DNA from 3 places in the Mesorhizobium sp. M0001 genome. Region 2 is predicted to be linked to each of the others. Evidence: predicted binding sites of a transcription regulator. Region 2 holds the regulator's gene; each other region holds the start of a gene.

Region 1 (5,746 bases), on a different contig from region 2:
ATCCGGCACCATCCGCGGCTATCATGCCCGGCTTTCGAATGCCGCGCTCGGCCACCAGATGACGGCGATCGTGCACATATCGCTGTCGGGGCAGTTCGAAAAGACGCTGTCGGATTTCGAGGCGGCGATCAAGCGCTGCCCGAATGTGCTGTCGTGCCACCTGATGTCGGGCGAATACGACTACATCCTGCGCATCGCCGCCAAGGACCTGGTCGACTATGAGCGCATCCACAAGGAGTGGCTGTCGGCGATGCCGCATGTGACCAAGATCAACTCATCGTTCGCCTTGCGCGAGATCGTCGACCGGACCGCCATGGGCATGAAGCCGGAACTGGCCTAGCCCTGAGCAGCCTCGGTCACCAGCCGGTCCATCGGGATGTCGTGCGGCTGCGGGTAGATGGTGGCTATGCGCTGCAGTTCGTAGCCGACGCCGATGACCAATGGCTTGAACGGCATGGCAGCCAGCGTGCGGTCGAAGAAGCCACCGCCATAGCCCAGGCGGTAGTTTCGCGGGTCGATGCCGACGATCGGCGAGATGACGATGTCGGGCAGCACCGGCTCGCCTTCGGCCGGGATCGGGATGTTCCAGATGCCTTTTTCCAGCCGGTCGCCGGGCACATAAGCGCGGAAGATCAGCGGCTGGCCTTTCTCGATCACGATGGGCAGCGCCGTGCGGCCGCCGCGTTCGTTGATCGACGCCATCCACGGCCGCAGGTCCGGCTCGCCGCGAAACGGCCAATAGAGGCTGACCATGCGGCCGGCAATGTCGCCGATTGCCGCGTCGAGCCCTTCGGCGATAGCCCGCGACATCGCCACCCGCGCATCGGCGGAAACCGCCAACCGTGCCGCGATCAGACGCTCGCGCTCGGCCTTGCGCCAACGGCGCACATCGGTCCAGTCGGTCAATGGCGCGCGAAATTCCGGATCGAGTTCGTGCATGAAGCAAGGCGGCGAAGAATATTGCCCCCGCCCTTTGCCATCTTTGTCATCGTCGTTGGCCATGCTTCACTCCCGTGGTTCCAGCCTGCAAGGCTATACCCGTCCATGCTTGCCGACATAGGCATTCGCGACATCCGGCGACGAGTCCTGGGCAGCCTTAAGCGGCAATCTAGCTCGCCGCGACATTGTTGCGGTGCACAAAAATCGCTAGATAGAGGGAGACAAACAGGGGTGAATGCGATGAGTGAAACCAGCCATCATGTCGTTGTCGTCGGCGCAGGGTTCGGCGGTCTCGAACTCACGCGGGCGCTGGCCGGCGCACCCGTGCGCATCACCATGATCGACAAGCGCAACCATCACCTTTTCCAGCCGCTGCTCTACCAGGTGGCGACCACCTCGCTGGCGACCTCGGAAGTTGCCTGGCCGATCCGTCATCTGCTGCGCAAGCGCGAGGACGTGACGACGCTGCTCGGCAACGTCACCGGCGTCGACCGTCCAGGCAAACGCGTGCTGCTTGAGGACGGCAGTTCTGTTCCCTACGACACGCTGGTGCTCGCCACCGGCGCGCGTCATGCTTATTTCGGCCACGACGAATGGGAGCCTTTCGCGCCCGGGCTGAAGACGCTTGAAGACGCAACCACCATTCGGCGGCGCATCCTGCTCGCCTTCGAGCAGGCCGAGCGCGAGACCGATCCGGCCAAGCGCCAGGCACTGCTGACACTGGTCATCGTCGGCGGCGGCCCGACCGGCGTGGAGCTTGCCGGCACCATTGTCGAACTCGCGCATGAAACGCTGCGCGGCGAATTCCGCAACATCGACACGCGTGAGGCGCGTGTGGTGCTGGTCGAGGCCGGAGACAGGATCCTAGCCAATTTCGCGCCAAAGCTGTCCGACTATGCGCGCAAGGCGCTGGAGCGGCGGGGCGTCACGGTCGAGCTTGGCCGCGCCGTCACGCGCCTCGATGCCGAAGGCGTCGTCTTTGGCGATACGCATCTGCCGGCGCGAACCATCCTGTGGGCCGCCGGCGTGGCGGCTTCACCCGCGGGAGAGTGGCTGGGCGCGCCGGTGGACCGGGCGGGCAGGGTAATGGTCGAGCCCGATCTGACCGTGCCGAACAGTCCTGAAATCTTCGTCATCGGCGACACCGCGCATGTCTTGCGGCCGGACGGCAAGCCGGTGCCAGGCGTGGCGCCCTCGGCCAAGCAGGAGGGCAAGCATGTTGCCGCGACGATCAGGGCGCGGCTGGCCGGCGATAGCGCGCCGCGCCCTTTCCGCTACAAACATGCCGGTGACCTGGCGACGATCGGAAAGTGGGCAGCCGCGATCGATTTCGGCCGGATCAAGCTCACGGGATGGCTTGCCTGGTGGCTGTGGGGCGTGGCGCATATCTACTTCCTGATCGGTTTTCGCAACCGGCTCTCGGTGTCGCTTAGCTGGCTATGGATCTATTTCACCGGCCAGCGCAGCGCGCGGCTGATCACCCAGGGCGATGATAACAAGGGCTGAGTTCTCAACCGCGGCCAAGGATATTCATCCAGCCGTCACCTTTTGCTGATCGACTGACTTCCCGATGGACATGGCCGGTTTTCGGCGCGAAGCTTCCGCCCGGGGCTGGGATCTTGTCACGTCGCTGGGAAGGAAAACCAATGCCGCATCTCAACTACCCCGTCTCCCGCCGTAGTTTGCTTGCCGGTGCGGCCGCCAGCGGGGCGCTGATCATGCTGCATCCGTTTTCCGCCCGCGCGCAGGCCAATCAGGCGCATCTGAGGATCATGGAGACCACCGACATCCATGTGAATGTGCTGCCTTACGACTACTACGCAGACAAAGCCAACGACACGATGGGCCTGTCGCGGACGGCCTCACTGATCGCGGCGGTGCGCAAGGAAGCCACCAATGCGATGCTGATCGACAATGGCGATCTTTTGCAGGGCAATCCGATGGGCGATTACATCGCCTATGAGAAGGGCCTCAAGGAAGGCGATCTGCATCCGATCATGAAGGGCATGAACCTGCTGGGCTATGAATGCTCGACGCTCGGCAATCACGAGTTCAATTACGGCCTGTCGTTCCTCGACAAGGTGCTGGCCGGGGCCAATTTCCCGTTCGTCTGCGCCAATCTGATCCGCGGCACCGAGCTTGCCGCCAACCCGCGCGACGACAAGCTCTGCCTCAAGCCCTATGTCATCCTCGACAAGAAGATCAAGGACGGGTCGGGCGTCGAGCAGCCGATCAAGATCGGCATCATCGGCTTCGTGCCGCCGCAGATCATGGTCTGGGACCTGAAGAACCTGGAAGGCAATGTCAGGACGCGCGACATCGTCGAGGCGGCCAGGGCATGGGTGCCGCAGATCAAGGAGGAGGGCGCCGACATCGTCATCGCGCTCTCGCATTCCGGCATCGATATCAAGCAGGGCGACGGCATGGAGAACGCCTCCTTCTTCGTCGCCGGCGTCGAAGGCATCGATGCGGTGTTCACCGGCCATCAGCATTTGGTCTTCCCCGGCAAGAAGGATTTTCAGGCGCTCGATGGCGTCGACACCGAGAAAGGCACGCTGCAGGGCAAGCCCGCCGTGATGGGCGGTTTCTGGGGCTCGCATATGGGACTGATCGATCTGCTTCTGGAACGGGACGGATCGAAATGGCGCGTAGCCTCGGCCACATCTGAGGCAAGGCCGATCTACGAGCGCGTCGACAAGGCAAACAAGCCGACGGTGGCGGACGACCAGCGCGTCGTCGATGCGCTGAAGGCGGACCATGAGGCGACACTTGCCTATGTCCGCCGACCGGTCGGCAAGACCTCGGCGCCGCTCTATTCCTATTTCGCGCTGGTCGCCGACGATCCGTCGGTGCAGATCGTCAACCAGGCGCAGAGCTGGTACCTCAAGGACATATTAAAAAGCACGCAGTGGAAGGACGTGCCGCTGCTGTCGGCGGCGGCGCCCTTCAAGGCCGGCGGGCGCAACGGCGCCGACTACTATACCGACGTGCCGGTGGGCGACATCGCCATCAAGAACGTCGCCGACCTCTATCTCTATCCGAACACGGTTCGTGCCGTCGAAATCACCGGCGCGCAAGTGAAGGAATGGCTGGAAATGTCGGCCGGCATTTTCAGGAAGATCGAGCCGGGCAAAGCCGACCAGGCGCTCATCGACACCGAATTCCCGTCCTACAATTTCGATGTGATCGATGGCGTCAGCTACGGAATAGACCTGTCGCAGCTGCCGAAATACGATGCCAAGGGTGGCGTCGCCAATGCCGGCTCGAACCGCATCGTCGGCCTCAGCTTCGACGGCAAGCCGATTGATCCGGCAGCGAAATTCGTCGTCGCCACCAACAATTACCGCGCCGGCGGTGGCGGCAATTTCCCCGACATCAATGCCTCGAAGATCATCTACGAGGCGCCGGACACCAACCGCGACGTGATCGTGCGCTACGTCGTCAGCGAAGGCACGATCAACCCCTCGGCCGACGACAATTGGTCGTTCACGCCGCTGCCCGGCACCAGCGTCGTGTTCGAGACCGGCCCCAAAGCGAAGGATTTCATATCTGGGGTGAAATCGCTCAAGATCGAGCCGGCCGGCGAGGGCGAATCCGGGTTTGCGAAGTATCGCATCCTGCTTTGAGGCAACGTGCAGCTAACAGGGAAAACGAGCGGGCATACGCCCGCTCAATCACGCTTCGGATCAGGCTTTGTAGACCACCTGGCGCACGTCGATGTAGCTGGCTCTAAAGCCGGCTTCGCAATAGTGGAGATAAAATTCCCAAAGCTTCTTGAAGCGGTCGTCGAAGCCGAGCGGGACGATCTTTTCCCACGACGCCCAGAAGCGGTTGCGCCATTCGGCAAGCGTGCGGGCATAGTCGTCCGGAAAGACGCGCTCGCGCAGATGGGAAAGGCCATGGTCGCTGCCCAGCGTCTTCAGGATCGACGGCGTCGGCAGCATGCCGCCTGGGAAGACATAGCGCTGGATGAAATCCGGCCGCGCCCGATAGGTGTCGTAAGCGGCCTCGTTGATGGTGATGATCTGCAGGCCGGCGGTGCCGCCGGGCCTCAGGCATGCCTTCATCTTGCCGAAAAATACCGGCCAATATTTTTCGCCGACCGCCTCGAACATCTCGATCGAGGCGATGCGGTCGTAAGTGCCCGTTTCGTCTCGGTAATCCTGCAGCTTGATGTCGACCTTGTCAGACAGTCCCGCCTTCTGGATGCGCGCCTTGGCGAAATCGTGCTGTTCGCGGCTGATGGTCAGGCCGGTGACGCGGCAGCCGATCTCGCGCGCGGCAAATTCGGCAAAACCGCCCCAGCCGCAGCCGATCTCGAGCACATGGTCCTTCTTGCCGATACCCGTATCCTTGGCCAGCGCGCGGTATTTGGCGGCCTGAGCGCTTTCCAGGTCGTTGGCGCCGGTCGCATAGAGCGCCGACGAATAGGTCATGCTGGGATCGAGCCATTGCTTGTAGAAGGCGTTGCCGAGATCGTAATGCGCCGAGATGTTGCGCTTCGAGCCTGTGCGGGTGTTTTCGTTGAACCAGTGGCGGATGCGCTGGACCGTGTTGATGAGCCAGCTGGCGCCGCCGGCAATGCGTTCGCCAACGGCCGAGTTGACGACGAACAGTTCCAGGAAGCTGGTTACATCAGGGCTTTCCCAGTCGCCGTCCATGTAGGATTCGGCAACGCCGATGGTGCCGCCGGAAAAGGCACGGCCGGGCAGGCGCCAGTTCTTCAACACCAGTTCGGCATCCGGGCCGGGTCCGTTGCCGCCGACAAGAACCGCCCGGCCATCCGGCATCCTCACCTTCAGCGAAC
Region 2 (5,746 bases):
GCGAATGCGTAGCAATCGTCGGGCGGCGTCTCGCGGACCCGGACCTCGATGTCCAGAGCATCGCCCGCATTGCCATGGGCATCCAGGGCATCACCGATTCGCAGGCGCGGGCCATGCTGTGGTCGCCAATCACGCCACTGACCGACATTGCCTTCGCCGACATGTTGGAAGCGGAATTCGGCATTCCTGCCACCATGGAGAACGACTGCAATATGATGGCGGTGGCCCTGCAATGGCGCCAGCCCGAGCGCTACCGCGACAATTTCATCGCGATCCTCTTGTCGCACGGCATCGGCATGGGGCTGGTGCTGAAAGGCGAACTGTTCACCGGCACCCATTCCTCGGGCGGCGAGTTCGGCCACATGATCCACCGTCCGGGCGGCGCGCTCTGCCGCTGCGGGCGGCGCGGCTGCGTCGAGGCCTATGCCGGAAACTACGCCATCTGGCGCAGCGCCAAAATGATGAGCGAAGATGCCGAGCCGGTCGATATCGGCGACGCTGATATGCGCGCACTCGCCGCGCGCGCCCGCGAAACCGATGGCCCGGAGCGCGAAGCCTATCGCAAGGCCGGTGAGGCGCTCGGCTTCGGCCTCGGCAGCCTGTTTGCACTGATCGATCCGGCACCCGTCGCCATGGTCGGCGTCAGCGCCGCCGCCTTCGACCTGATCGAACCGGCATTGCGCGAAGCGATCGCCCAGACCGCCGGCGGCCAGCACTCGAAATCGATCTCCTTCGACACCGAGCCCAACGAGCTGCCGCTGATCCGCGAAGGCTGTGCCATGCGCGCGCTCGGCTTCGTCGATCAGGAGATTTTCGCGCCGGGCATTCAGGCCAAATCCGGCAAGCATGTCGCCTGAATGGCCGGCAACGGCGCGACGCGCAGCATCCTAGTCTTCCCTGATCGCGTAGCCGGCGCCGCGAATGGTACGGATGACATCCGGCATGCGGCCGTTGTTGACCGCTTTGCGTAAGCGCCCGACATGGACGTCGACGGTTCGCTCGTCGATATAGATCGTCTCGCCCCAGACATTGTCGAGCAGCTGGCTGCGCGAGAACACGCGGCCGGGATGGCGCATCATGAATTCGAGCAGCCGGAACTCGGTCGGTCCGAGCCTGATCTCGCTCTTCTTGCGGTAGACACGGTGCGACTCGCGGTCGAGCACGATGTCGCCGACCTTGAGCACGCTGGACAGCACTTCCGGCTTGGCCCGGCGCAGCAGCGCCTTCACGCGCGCCATGAACTCCGGCGTCGAGAATGGCTTGACCAGATAGTCGTCGGCACCGGTGGACAGGCCGCGCACGCGATCGCTTTCCTCACCGCGCGCGGTCAGCATGATGATCGGCAGCCGCTCGGTTTCGGGCCGCACTCTAAGCCGCCGGCAGAGCTCGATGCCGGAAACAGCGGGCACCATCCAGTCGAGCACCAGGAGATCGGGCACGTTTTCCTGCAGGCGGATCTCGGCCTCGTCGCCGCGTGTCACCACCTCGACCTGATAGCCTTCGGATTCGAGGTTGTAGCGGAGGAGCACGCCCAGCGGCTCCTCGTCCTCCACGACCATGATGCGTGGCGCGATCATAGGCAGTTCACCCTCATCAGGCCGGCGTGGCCATCGCCGTCTCGTCCTGCTTCGGACGATTGGCGGGCAATTGCTGGCCGGTCAGCACATAATACGCATTTTCGGCGATGTTGGTGACATGATCGCCGATGCGCTCAAGATTCTTGGCGCAGAACAAGAGATGCGTGCAGGCGGTGATGTTGCGAGGGTCTTCCATCATGTAGGTCAAGAGCTCACGAAACACGGACGTGTATTTGACGTCGATGCGCTCGTCGTCATTCCTGAGTTTTGCAAGCGCTGCCGCATCGGTGGCGGCATATTCCTCGACGACGCCTTGCACCTGGATCAGCACCAGTTGCGCCATGGCATCGATGGAGTGCGAGAGGTCGCGCGGCGTGACGCTCAAGCCCACGGTGCCGACGCGTTTGGCGATGTTCTTGGCGAGGTCGCCGATGCGCTCGAGGTCGCCCGCCATGCGGATCGAGCCGACCACGGCGCGCAGATCGTTGGCCATCGGCTGGCGCTTGGCGATCAGCGTGATGGCGCGGTCGTCCAGTTCGCGCTGGCGCGCATCCATGATGGCGTCGTCGGAAACGACACGCTGTGCCAGCGCATTGTCCGAATTGAGCAGCGCCCTGGTCGAGCCGCTGACCATCGAGCCGGCCAGATCGCCCATGTCGCGGATCAGCTTGCTGATCTGCCCGAGCTCTTCATCGAAGGAGGCGACGGTATGTTCACCCATGATCTTGGTCCTCGTGCCTAAAAATTCACCCGCCGGACGGCTCAGCCGAAGCGGCCGGTAATGTAGTCCTGGGTGCGCTTGTCGTCGGGGTTGGTGAACATCTTGTCGGTGACGCCCTCCTCGACGAGATAGCCGAGATGGAACATCGCCGTGCGCTGCGAGACGCGCGCCGCCTGCTGCATCGAGTGGGTGACGATGACGATCGTGTAGTTCTGGCGCAGTTCGTCGATCAGCTCCTCGACACGGGCGGTGGCGATCGGATCGAGCGCCGAGCAGGGCTCGTCCATCAGGATCACCTCCGGCGACACGGCGATGGCGCGCGCGATGCACAGGCGCTGCTGCTGGCCGCCGGACAGGCCGGTGCCGGGCTCCTGCAGGCGGTCCTTGACCTCGTTCCAGATCGCAGCCTTCTTCAGGCTCTGCTCGACGATCTGGTCCATGTCGGACTTGCGCTTGGCCAGCCCATGGATGCGCGGGCCGTAGGCGACGTTCTCGTAGATCGACTTCGGGAACGGGTTGGGTTTCTGGAACACCATGCCGACGCGGGCGCGCAGTTCGACGACATCGATGTTCTTGTCGTAGATGTCGTCTTCATCGAGCGTGATCTTGCCGGTCACCCGCGCCGAATCGATGGTGTCGTTCATGCGGTTGAGGCAGCGCAGGAAGGTCGACTTGCCGCAGCCGGACGGGCCGATCAGCGCCGTCACCTGGTTCTGGCGGACGTCGAGATTGACGTCGAACAACGCCTGCTTCTCGCCGTAGAAGACGCCGACCTTGTCGCCGCGCATCTTGATGACTTCGTTCGACTTGGCGTTCATTTTGTCGCCCACTGCATTCTCAAGGGACTGTTCGGTCATGATGTTCATACCAAATTGCCTTTTTTCTACCAGCGCCGCTCGAAGCGGCGCCGGAGCACGATCGCGGTGATGTTCATGGCCATGAGGAAGACGAGCAGGATGATGATGGCGCCGGACATGCGCTCGACAAAAGCGCGCTCAGCCTCGTTTGCCCACATATAGATCTGAACCGGCAGCGCGGTCGCCGGATCGAAAGGCGTCGTCGGATAATCGGCGACGAAAGCGACCATGCCGATCAAGAGCAGCGGTGCTGTCTCGCCGAGCGCACGCGCCAGGCCGATGATGGTGCCGGTAAGGATGCCTGGGGCGGCAAGCGGCAGGATGTGATGGAACACCATCTGCATCTTGGAGGCGCCGAGACCTAGGGCCGCCGAGCGGATAGACGGCGGCACCGCGGCGAGGGCGGCGCGCGTGGCGATGATTATGGTCGGCAATGTCATCAAGGTCAGCACCAGGCCGCCGACGAAGGAAGCCGAGCGCGGCATGCCGAGGAAGTTGATGAACACGGCAAGGCCAAGCAGACCGAAGACGATCGACGGCACCGCCGCGAGATTGTTGATGTTGACTTCGATCAGGTCGGTGAAGCGGTTCTTCTTGGCGAATTCCTCGAGATAGATCGAGGCGGCGACGCCGATCGGCAGCGCCAGCAACAGCACGATCACCATCATGTAGAACGAGCCGATGATCGCCACGCCCATGCCCGACGTTTCGGGCCGGCTGGAGGCGCCATAGGTGAACAGGCCGGTGTTGAAATGCTCGGCCATCACGCCGTCGGCTTTAAGCTTGTTCATCCAGTCGATCTGCTGGTTGGACACCTTGCGGCGCGCTTCATCGACGCCGAGGTCGATCTGGCCCTTGAAGGCCGAGTCGAGGTTCGCGGCAGCCAGGATGTCGACGTCACGCGTCCTGCCGATCACCGACGGATCGGCGGAGACGATGTCGCGCAGCTGGACGCGGGCGCCTTCCGACAGGAAGCCCTTGAGCTTCAGCATCATCGGCTTGTTGGCCGGATCGATGCCGAGCTTGGCCACCAGCGCGTTTTCGGCGAGCTTGGGATAGTTCGCCTTGATCAGCACGGTAGGGTCGGTCGCGCGCTTGCCGGAGGGATCGATCACCTTCTCGTCGAAGGTGACCGGCAGCGTCACCGTCGTCTGCCAGAAGGCGGTGTAGCCTTTCGAGACGATGGTGATCAGCATGATGGCCAGGAACGCCAGGCCCACCGAGATCGCAATCACGCCATAGATGCGGAACCGGCGTTCGGCGGCATAGCGCGCCTTCAGCCCGATGTCGCGGCGCGGTCGCGCGACGGCGCCCGCCATCGTGTCCAGGGGGATGTCGGTCATTCGTACTGCTCCCGGTACTTGCGCACGATGTAGAGGGCGACGATGTTCATCACCAGCGTCAGCGCGAACAGCGTCAGGCCGAGCGCGAAGGCGACCAGCGTCTGCGGCGAGTTGAACTCGAGGTCGCCGGTCAGCTGGTTGACGATCTTGACGGTGATGGTCGTCATCGCCTCGAACGGATTGGCCGTCAGATTGGCGGCGACGCCCGCCGCCAGCACGACGATCATCGTCTCGCCGATGGCGCGCGACGCCGTCAACAGGATGGCGCCGACGATGCCGGGCAGTGCCGCCGGCAGGATCACCCGCTTGATCGTCTCGGAGCGGGTGGCGCCGAGGCCGAGCGAGCCGTCACGCATTGCGCGCGGCACCGCGGTGATGATGTCGTCGGACAAAGAGGACACGACCGGGATCAGCATGACGCCCATCACCAGACCGGCGGTGAAGATGCTCTGGCCCTGGATGAAGGGCGAGCCGCCGGTGAGTGCCGCCGACAGGTCGCGCAAGAACGGTCCGAGCGTGACAACGGCGAAGATGCCGTAGACGATGGTCGGAATGCCGGCCAGCAGTTCCAACGCCGGCTTGACCACCGAGCGCACACCGCGCGAGGCATATTCGGACATGTAGACCGCCGACATCAGCCCGACCGGCACTGCGACCAGAAGCGCGACGGCGGCGATGTAGAGCGTGCCGGCGAGTAGCGGGATCAGGCCGAACTGACCCTGGCTGCCGCCGGAACCGGCGGCGGCGAAACGCGGATCCCACACCGTGCCGAAGAAGAAGCTCATCGGCGATACGCTCTCGAAGAAGGTGATCGTCTGGAACAGCATCGACAGCACGATGCCGACCGTGGTCAGGATGGCGATGGTCGAGGCCGCAAGCAGCCCCCACAGCATCAGCTTCTCGACATTGTTGCGCGCCCTGGCGCGCGGCGCGATCTGCCTCAGCGCATAGAAGGCGCCGGCGACCGACAGCGCGAAGGTCAGCACGGCGCCGAACAGGCCGAGCCGGTCCTGGACCTGGTTCGCCTCGACCGCGATCGGGATCATATAGTCCTGTGTGTCGCTGGCCAGTGCCACGCCCTTGGCGGCGAGCAGCGGCTGCAATTCGGCGAAAGTAGCGGGAAGTGCGGTATCGCCATCGAGCCGGCGCAGGCCCTTGGCCAGGCTCTTCACCAGGCTGGCGTCGAGCGCTTCGCTGGCCACCTTTGTGTCGGCGGTGCGCTCGGGCAAAGCGGCATGGATGTGCCGG
Region 3 (5,746 bases), on a different contig from region 2:
TCTGATGCCGACGCCCCTCGTTGTTTCCGGCGTCGCCAAAAGCTTCACCATGCATCTGCGCGACGGCATCAGATTGCCGGTTGTCGCCGGCGTCTCATTCTCGATCCGGGCCGGTGAATGCGCCGTGCTCGGCGGACCTTCCGGCGCCGGCAAAAGCTCGATGCTGAAAATGCTCTATGGCAATTATGCCGTCGATGAAGGCCAGATCATCGTTCAGCATGAGGGCGGCCTGATCGATCTCGCCATCGCCAGCCCGCGCACGGTGCTTTCCGTGCGCCGCCAGACGATCGGCTATGTCAGCCAGTTCCTGCGCACCGTGCCGCGCGTCTCCGCGCTCGACGTGGTCGCCGAGCCGCTGGTCGAACGCGGCGAGGACCGCGAGAGCGCGCGGAAAAAAGCACGCACCTTGCTGGGGCAGCTCAATTTGCCGGAAAAGCTCTGGGCGCTGCCGCCGGCGACTTTCTCGGGCGGTGAGCAGCAGCGCGTCAATATCGCGCGCGGCTTCATCACCGAGCATCCGGTCTTGCTGCTCGACGAGCCGACAGCTTCGCTCGATTCGAAAAACCGCGACGTTGTGGTTGCGTTGATCGCCGCCAAGAAGGCAGGCGGTGTCGCCTTGCTCGGCATCTTCCATGACCCGGATGTGCGTGACGCCGTCGCCGATCGCATCATCGACGTGACCTCTTTCGCCGCCGGAAAAATCGCTGCATGAGCAGGAAACTATCGGAAGCGCCGTTGGTCCACGCCACGGCGCAGGTCGAGAACTCGACATTGGGGCGCTGGACAGAGATCGCCGACCGCAGCCGCGTGTCCGAAAGCATCCTCGGCGACTATTCCTACATCATGCAGGACTGCGTCGTCTGGTGCGCGACCATCGGCAAGTTCTCCAACATAGCCGCCGCCGTGCGCATCAACGCCACAAACCACCCGACCTGGCGGCCGACGCTGCATCACTTCACCTATCGCGCCTCCGACTATTGGGACGACGCCGAGCACGAAACAGAATTCTTCGCCCAGCGCCGCGCCAAACGCGTCTCCATCGGCCACGACACCTGGCTCGGCCACGGCTCGACCATCCTGCCCGGCGTCACCGTCGGCGATGGTGCTGCCGTAGGCGCCGGCGCTGTGGTGTCGAAGGATGTCGCGCCCTACACCATCGTTGGCGGGGTGCCAGCCAAGCCGATCCGCGAGCGTTTCGATCGCCGCACGGCCGAACGCTACCAGGCGCTCGCCTGGTGGGACTGGGACCACGCCAGGCTGCGCGCCGCGCTCTACGATTTTCGCGTACTCGAGGCAGACGCGTTCCTCGAGAAATACGGCGCCTGATCGGGTGCGATCACCCCACTTGCCGCACGGCTGTGGAGCGTAACAAAACTGACATCGTGATGACATGGCAGGTTCATGTCGCTGCGCTAGGCGAGAACCAGACGATCAATTCAGGTCTGGAACTCTTCGATGTTATCGACCCCTGCCACGCTCGAAATCCGCGGCGTCTCGCGCCGATTTGGCAAGAACACCGCCGTCAGCGCCATCGACCTGTCGATCCCGCAGGGCCAGATGGTCGGCATCATCGGTCGTTCCGGCGCCGGCAAATCCACCCTCCTTCGCATGATCAACCGTCTCATCGACCCCAGCCAGGGATCGATTTTTTTTGACGGTGCCGAGGTCTCGCGGCTGCGTGGCTCGCCGCTGCGACGCTGGCAGCGCGACTGCGCCATGATCTTCCAGCAGTTCAACCTGGTGCCGCGCCTCGATGTGCTGACCAATGTGCTGCTCGGCCGTCTCAATCATCGCTCGACCTTTTCCAACCTGCTCGGCATGTTTACCCGCGCCGAATGCGCTGAGGCGATTGCAGCACTCGAGCGCCTCGACATCGCCCGCACCGCACTGCAGCCAGCCGGCACGCTGTCTGGCGGCCAGCAGCAGCGCGTCGCCATTGCCCGCGCCATGATGCAGCAGCCCAAGGTGCTGCTCGCCGATGAGCCGATCGCTTCGCTCGACCCGCTCAACGCCAAGGTGGTGATGGACTCGCTGCAGGACATCAACCTGCGCGAAGGCATCACCGTCGTCACCAATCTGCACACGCTGGACACCGCCCGCACCTATTGCAACCGCATCATCGGCATGGCTGCCGGCAAGATCGTCTTCGACGGTCCGCCGGAAGCGCTCAACCGCGAGGCCGTGCGCCTGGTCTATGGCGCCGACGGCAACGGCGTCGATATCTCCGAGGCCATCACCTCGACCAGCATCGCCTACAAGCAAAAGATCGCCGCATCCGCCAGCCCGCTCGAGCCCGCATTCCCCGGGTACTGATCCATGATCCCGAAAAGTGGATACCGGTTTTCGGAAAAGATCATGGACCAAAACTGAGCCGCACTGGATCGACCGCCCGCGTCAAGGGCACTTGCAAAAATCAAGAACGCTGCCGGCGCGGGGCCGGAACTTACAGGAGAGACATCAAATGTTCAGGAAGATGGTATTCGGCGCCGTTTCGGCTCTCGCCATGGCAACCAGCGCCGCGCATGCGGCCGACCTCAAGGAATTCCGCGTCGGCATCCTCGGCGGAGAGAACGAAACCGACCGCCTGCGCAACTATCAGTGCCTGGCCGATCACCTGAAGACCGAATTCGGCTTCGAAAAGGTCTCGCTGTTCCCCGCCGCCGACTATGACGGCGTCATCCAGGGCCTGCTCGGCGGCACGCTCGACTTCGCCGAACTCGGCGCTTCCGGCTACGCCAGCGTCTACATCAAGGACCCGAAGGCGGTCACCCCGGTCCTCACCACCCAGCAGACCGACGGCGCCACCGGCTATTATTCCATCGGCCTGGCGCTGAAGTCTTCGGGCATTACCGACATCAAGTCGGCCAAGGGCAAGAAGCTCGGCTACGCCGATCCGGACTCGACCTCGGGCTACCTGATCCCGCTGACCCAGATCCCGAAGGACACCGGCGCCTCGAACGACGCCTACTTCGCCTCGACCCAGTTCAATGGCGGCCATGAAAACAACATCCTCGCCGTTCGCGACGGCAAGGTCGACGTTGCGGTTGACGATTCCTCCGGCATCGGCGACTTCAAGAACGGCTACACCTCCGGCACCTTCCACAAAGTCACCGCCAAGGGCGCCGTCGACCCCAACGACTTCGTCGAAGTCTGGCGCTCGGGCCTGATCCCGAACGGCCCGCTGGTCGTGCGCACCGCGCTCGGCGACGACATGACCGCCAAGCTTGCCGCCTTCTTCACCGACCTGCCGAAGAAGGACAAGGCCTGTTTCGAAGGCGTCGAAGGCGGCGACTTCACCGGTTACGTCCCGGTCAAGCCTGACTTCTACAACGTCATCGTCGAAGCCCGTAAGGCAGCCATCGGCGGCTGACGGCAAAATCAGAAAGGGCGACGTGAAAAACGCCGCCTTTTTTGCATGTCCCGATCATGACCATCTCAGCAACAGCCCGCTCCAACGCGACCCTGCAGGTAGCCAACGCCTGGCAGCGCCAGATATCGTTGCGGCGGCTTTATACCATCCTCGGCATCGGCCTGCTGCTGGCGGCGACGCTGTCGAGCATGTGGTTCGCCGACGAGGCCAATGCCGGTCACTTCTGGGACCGGCTGCCGCATATATTCGACTTCCTCAGCTGGCTGATCCCGAAGGACTGGAACGACGTCTGGCGGGCGCTGTTCGACATCGCCTCGCCGCATGACACCGGCACCCAGGAGTTCAACTTCCCGCTCGGCCGCGTCTATGTCTGGGGCGGCTTCTACATCCCCGAATATTTCGAGCTGATGCTGACCACACTCAACGTGGCGCTGGTCTCGACTTTCATCGGTTTCATCTTCGCCGTGCCGTTTTCCTTCATCGCCGCGCGCAACCTGACGCCGCATCCGGCGCTGCGGCTCGTCGTCAAGCGCTTCATGGAATTGCTGCGCGCCTTTCCCGAAATCGTCATTGCCGGCCTGTTCGCCGCCATTGTCTCGACCGGGCCGATCGCAGCCATCATCGCCATCGGCCTGCATTCGATCGGCGCGCTGGGCAAGCTGTTCTATGAAATCAACGAGAACATCGACATGCGCGCCGAAGAGGGCCTGAGAGCGGTCGGCGGCAACTGGTTCGAGCGCGTGCGCTTCGCCGACCTGCCGCAGGTGCTGCCCAATTTCATGTCCTACTCATTGCTGCGCGTCGAGATCAACGTGCGGGCCTCGACCATTATCGGCGCCGTCGGCGGCGGCGGTATCGGCGAGGAACTGAAGCTCTCGATATCGCGCGGTTTCGGCGCCAAGACGGTGGCGTTGGTGCTGCTGTTGTTCACGACGATCTTCATCGTCGACCAGTTCTCCGCCTGGCTGCGCCGCAAGCTGGTCGGCGAGCAAGCTTTTCTGATGAGCGCTTAAATGACCGCTTTGACCACTGATCAGGTCCAGTCGATCGAGGAACGCTATCCGCAAATCTTTCGGCGGCCGGCCTACAAGCGATTCGCGCCGCTGTTCCTGTTCGGCGGCATCCTGCTCTACCTCGTTTACGCCTTGTGGTTTTTCAACCTGCCGCAGGTGATGCGCGACTCGCATTGGGAGCGCCTGCCGCTCTTCCTGACGCAATGGATCAGCTACGATCTGCAGCCTGAATTCCGCCTCGACCAGCCTGAAATCACGCCGAAATACCCGCGGTTTTCAGCACTCGGCGAGAACCCAGATCCCGACTGGGTTGTCAAGAACGCGGATGGCACCTTCACCGTCCTGATCGATGGCGCGGCCAGGTCCGTCATCTTCGACAAGACCAAAGCGACGATCGTCGCCAATGGCGAGATGGTGCCGGTGGCGCTGACCAGCGGTAAGCCGGTAATTACAGGTCCGGTGCCTGGCTGGATCACCGCGCATGACGACGAGATCGTCGCCAGGATGGGCTTTGTCGGCGAAGTGCGCGTCACCGTCGATCGAGTCAAGGTCCGCAAGCGCTTCCTCGGCTGGGCAAATTTCGTCTTCGACACGCGCTCGCCCTTCTTCGGCAAATCGGCCAGTGAAGTGATCTCGCTGATCTGGTCCGGACCGGAACTTAAGCCTGGCACCTCGAACCTCGCGCTCGCCGGCGACAACATCTGGAACAATGCGCAGTGGCAGCATGGCGACGTCTGGACGAAACTGCTGCAGACCATCGTCATGGCCTTTCTCGGCACGTTGCTCGGCGGCCTCGTCGCCTTCCCGCTCGCCTTCTTCGCCGCCCGCAACATCACGCCGAGCGGATTGTTCGGCCAGGTGCTCAAGCGCTTCTTCGATTTCATGCGATCGGTCGACATGCTGATCTGGGCGCTGTTCTTCACCCGCGCCTTCGGCCCGGGACCGCTCGCCGGCAGCGCCGCGATCTTCTTCACCGAAATAGGCACGCTCGGCAAAATCTATTCGGAAAGCCTGGAAAACATCGACGACAAACCGCGCGAGGGCATCAAGTCGACCGGCGCCAACGGCCTGCTGGTGCAGCGCTATGGGGTCATGCCGGAAGTGATCCCGGTCTTCATCAGCCAGACGCTCTACCAGTGGGAATCCAACACAAGAGGCGCCACCATCATCGGCGCCGTCGGCGCTGGCGGCATCGGCCTGAAACTCTGGGAAGCCATGCGCACCAATTCCAACTGGGCCAACGTCTTCTACATGGTGCTGCTGATCCTGCTCGTCGTGTTTGTGTTCGACAACATCTCGAATTTCCTGAGGCGCCGGCTCAGCCGGACCATCCATGATTACAACAGGATGCAGGCCGAGGAGG

The links. The regulator PhoB, encoded in region 2, activates phosphate uptake and scavenging genes when phosphate is short. The targets are predictions, from matches to a motif close to TGTCATNNANCTGTCAT.
Region 1: a site for PhoB is predicted at 2,468-2,484, ahead of NKK50_RS15185 (bifunctional 2',3'-cyclic-nucleotide 2'-phosphodiesterase/3'-nucleotidase). Genes of this name have one in related genera too.
Region 3: a site for PhoB is predicted at 1,365-1,381, ahead of phnC (phosphonate ABC transporter ATP-binding protein). Genes of this name have one in related genera too.

The regions. Positions count from the first base shown of each region.
Region 1 covers NZ_JAMYVS010000004.1:478,111-483,856, reverse strand. Annotated here, with positions in the region: gene NKK50_RS15200 (Lrp/AsnC family transcriptional regulator) at 1-340, shown strand, start outside; gene NKK50_RS15195 (5-formyltetrahydrofolate cyclo-ligase) at 337-1,002, opposite strand; gene NKK50_RS15190 (NAD(P)/FAD-dependent oxidoreductase) at 1,180-2,445, shown strand; gene NKK50_RS15185 (bifunctional 2',3'-cyclic-nucleotide 2'-phosphodiesterase/3'-nucleotidase) at 2,586-4,565, shown strand; gene NKK50_RS15180 (class I SAM-dependent methyltransferase) at 4,626-5,746, opposite strand, start outside.
Region 2 covers NZ_JAMYVS010000014.1:89,551-95,296, reverse strand. Annotated here, with positions in the region: gene NKK50_RS27335 (ROK family protein) at 1-857, shown strand, start outside; gene phoB (phosphate regulon transcriptional regulator PhoB) at 888-1,577, opposite strand; gene phoU (phosphate signaling complex protein PhoU) at 1,594-2,298, opposite strand; gene pstB (phosphate ABC transporter ATP-binding protein PstB) at 2,340-3,164, opposite strand; gene pstA (phosphate ABC transporter permease PstA) at 3,182-4,498, opposite strand; gene pstC (phosphate ABC transporter permease subunit PstC) at 4,495-5,746, opposite strand, start outside.
Region 3 covers NZ_JAMYVS010000002.1:269,225-274,970, reverse strand. Annotated here, with positions in the region: gene phnL (phosphonate C-P lyase system protein PhnL) at 5-712, shown strand; gene NKK50_RS06285 (DapH/DapD/GlmU-related protein) at 709-1,326, shown strand; gene phnC (phosphonate ABC transporter ATP-binding protein) at 1,456-2,313, shown strand; gene phnD (phosphonate ABC transporter substrate-binding protein) at 2,462-3,370, shown strand; gene phnE (phosphonate ABC transporter, permease protein PhnE) at 3,427-4,383, shown strand; gene phnE (phosphonate ABC transporter, permease protein PhnE) at 4,384-5,746, shown strand, end outside.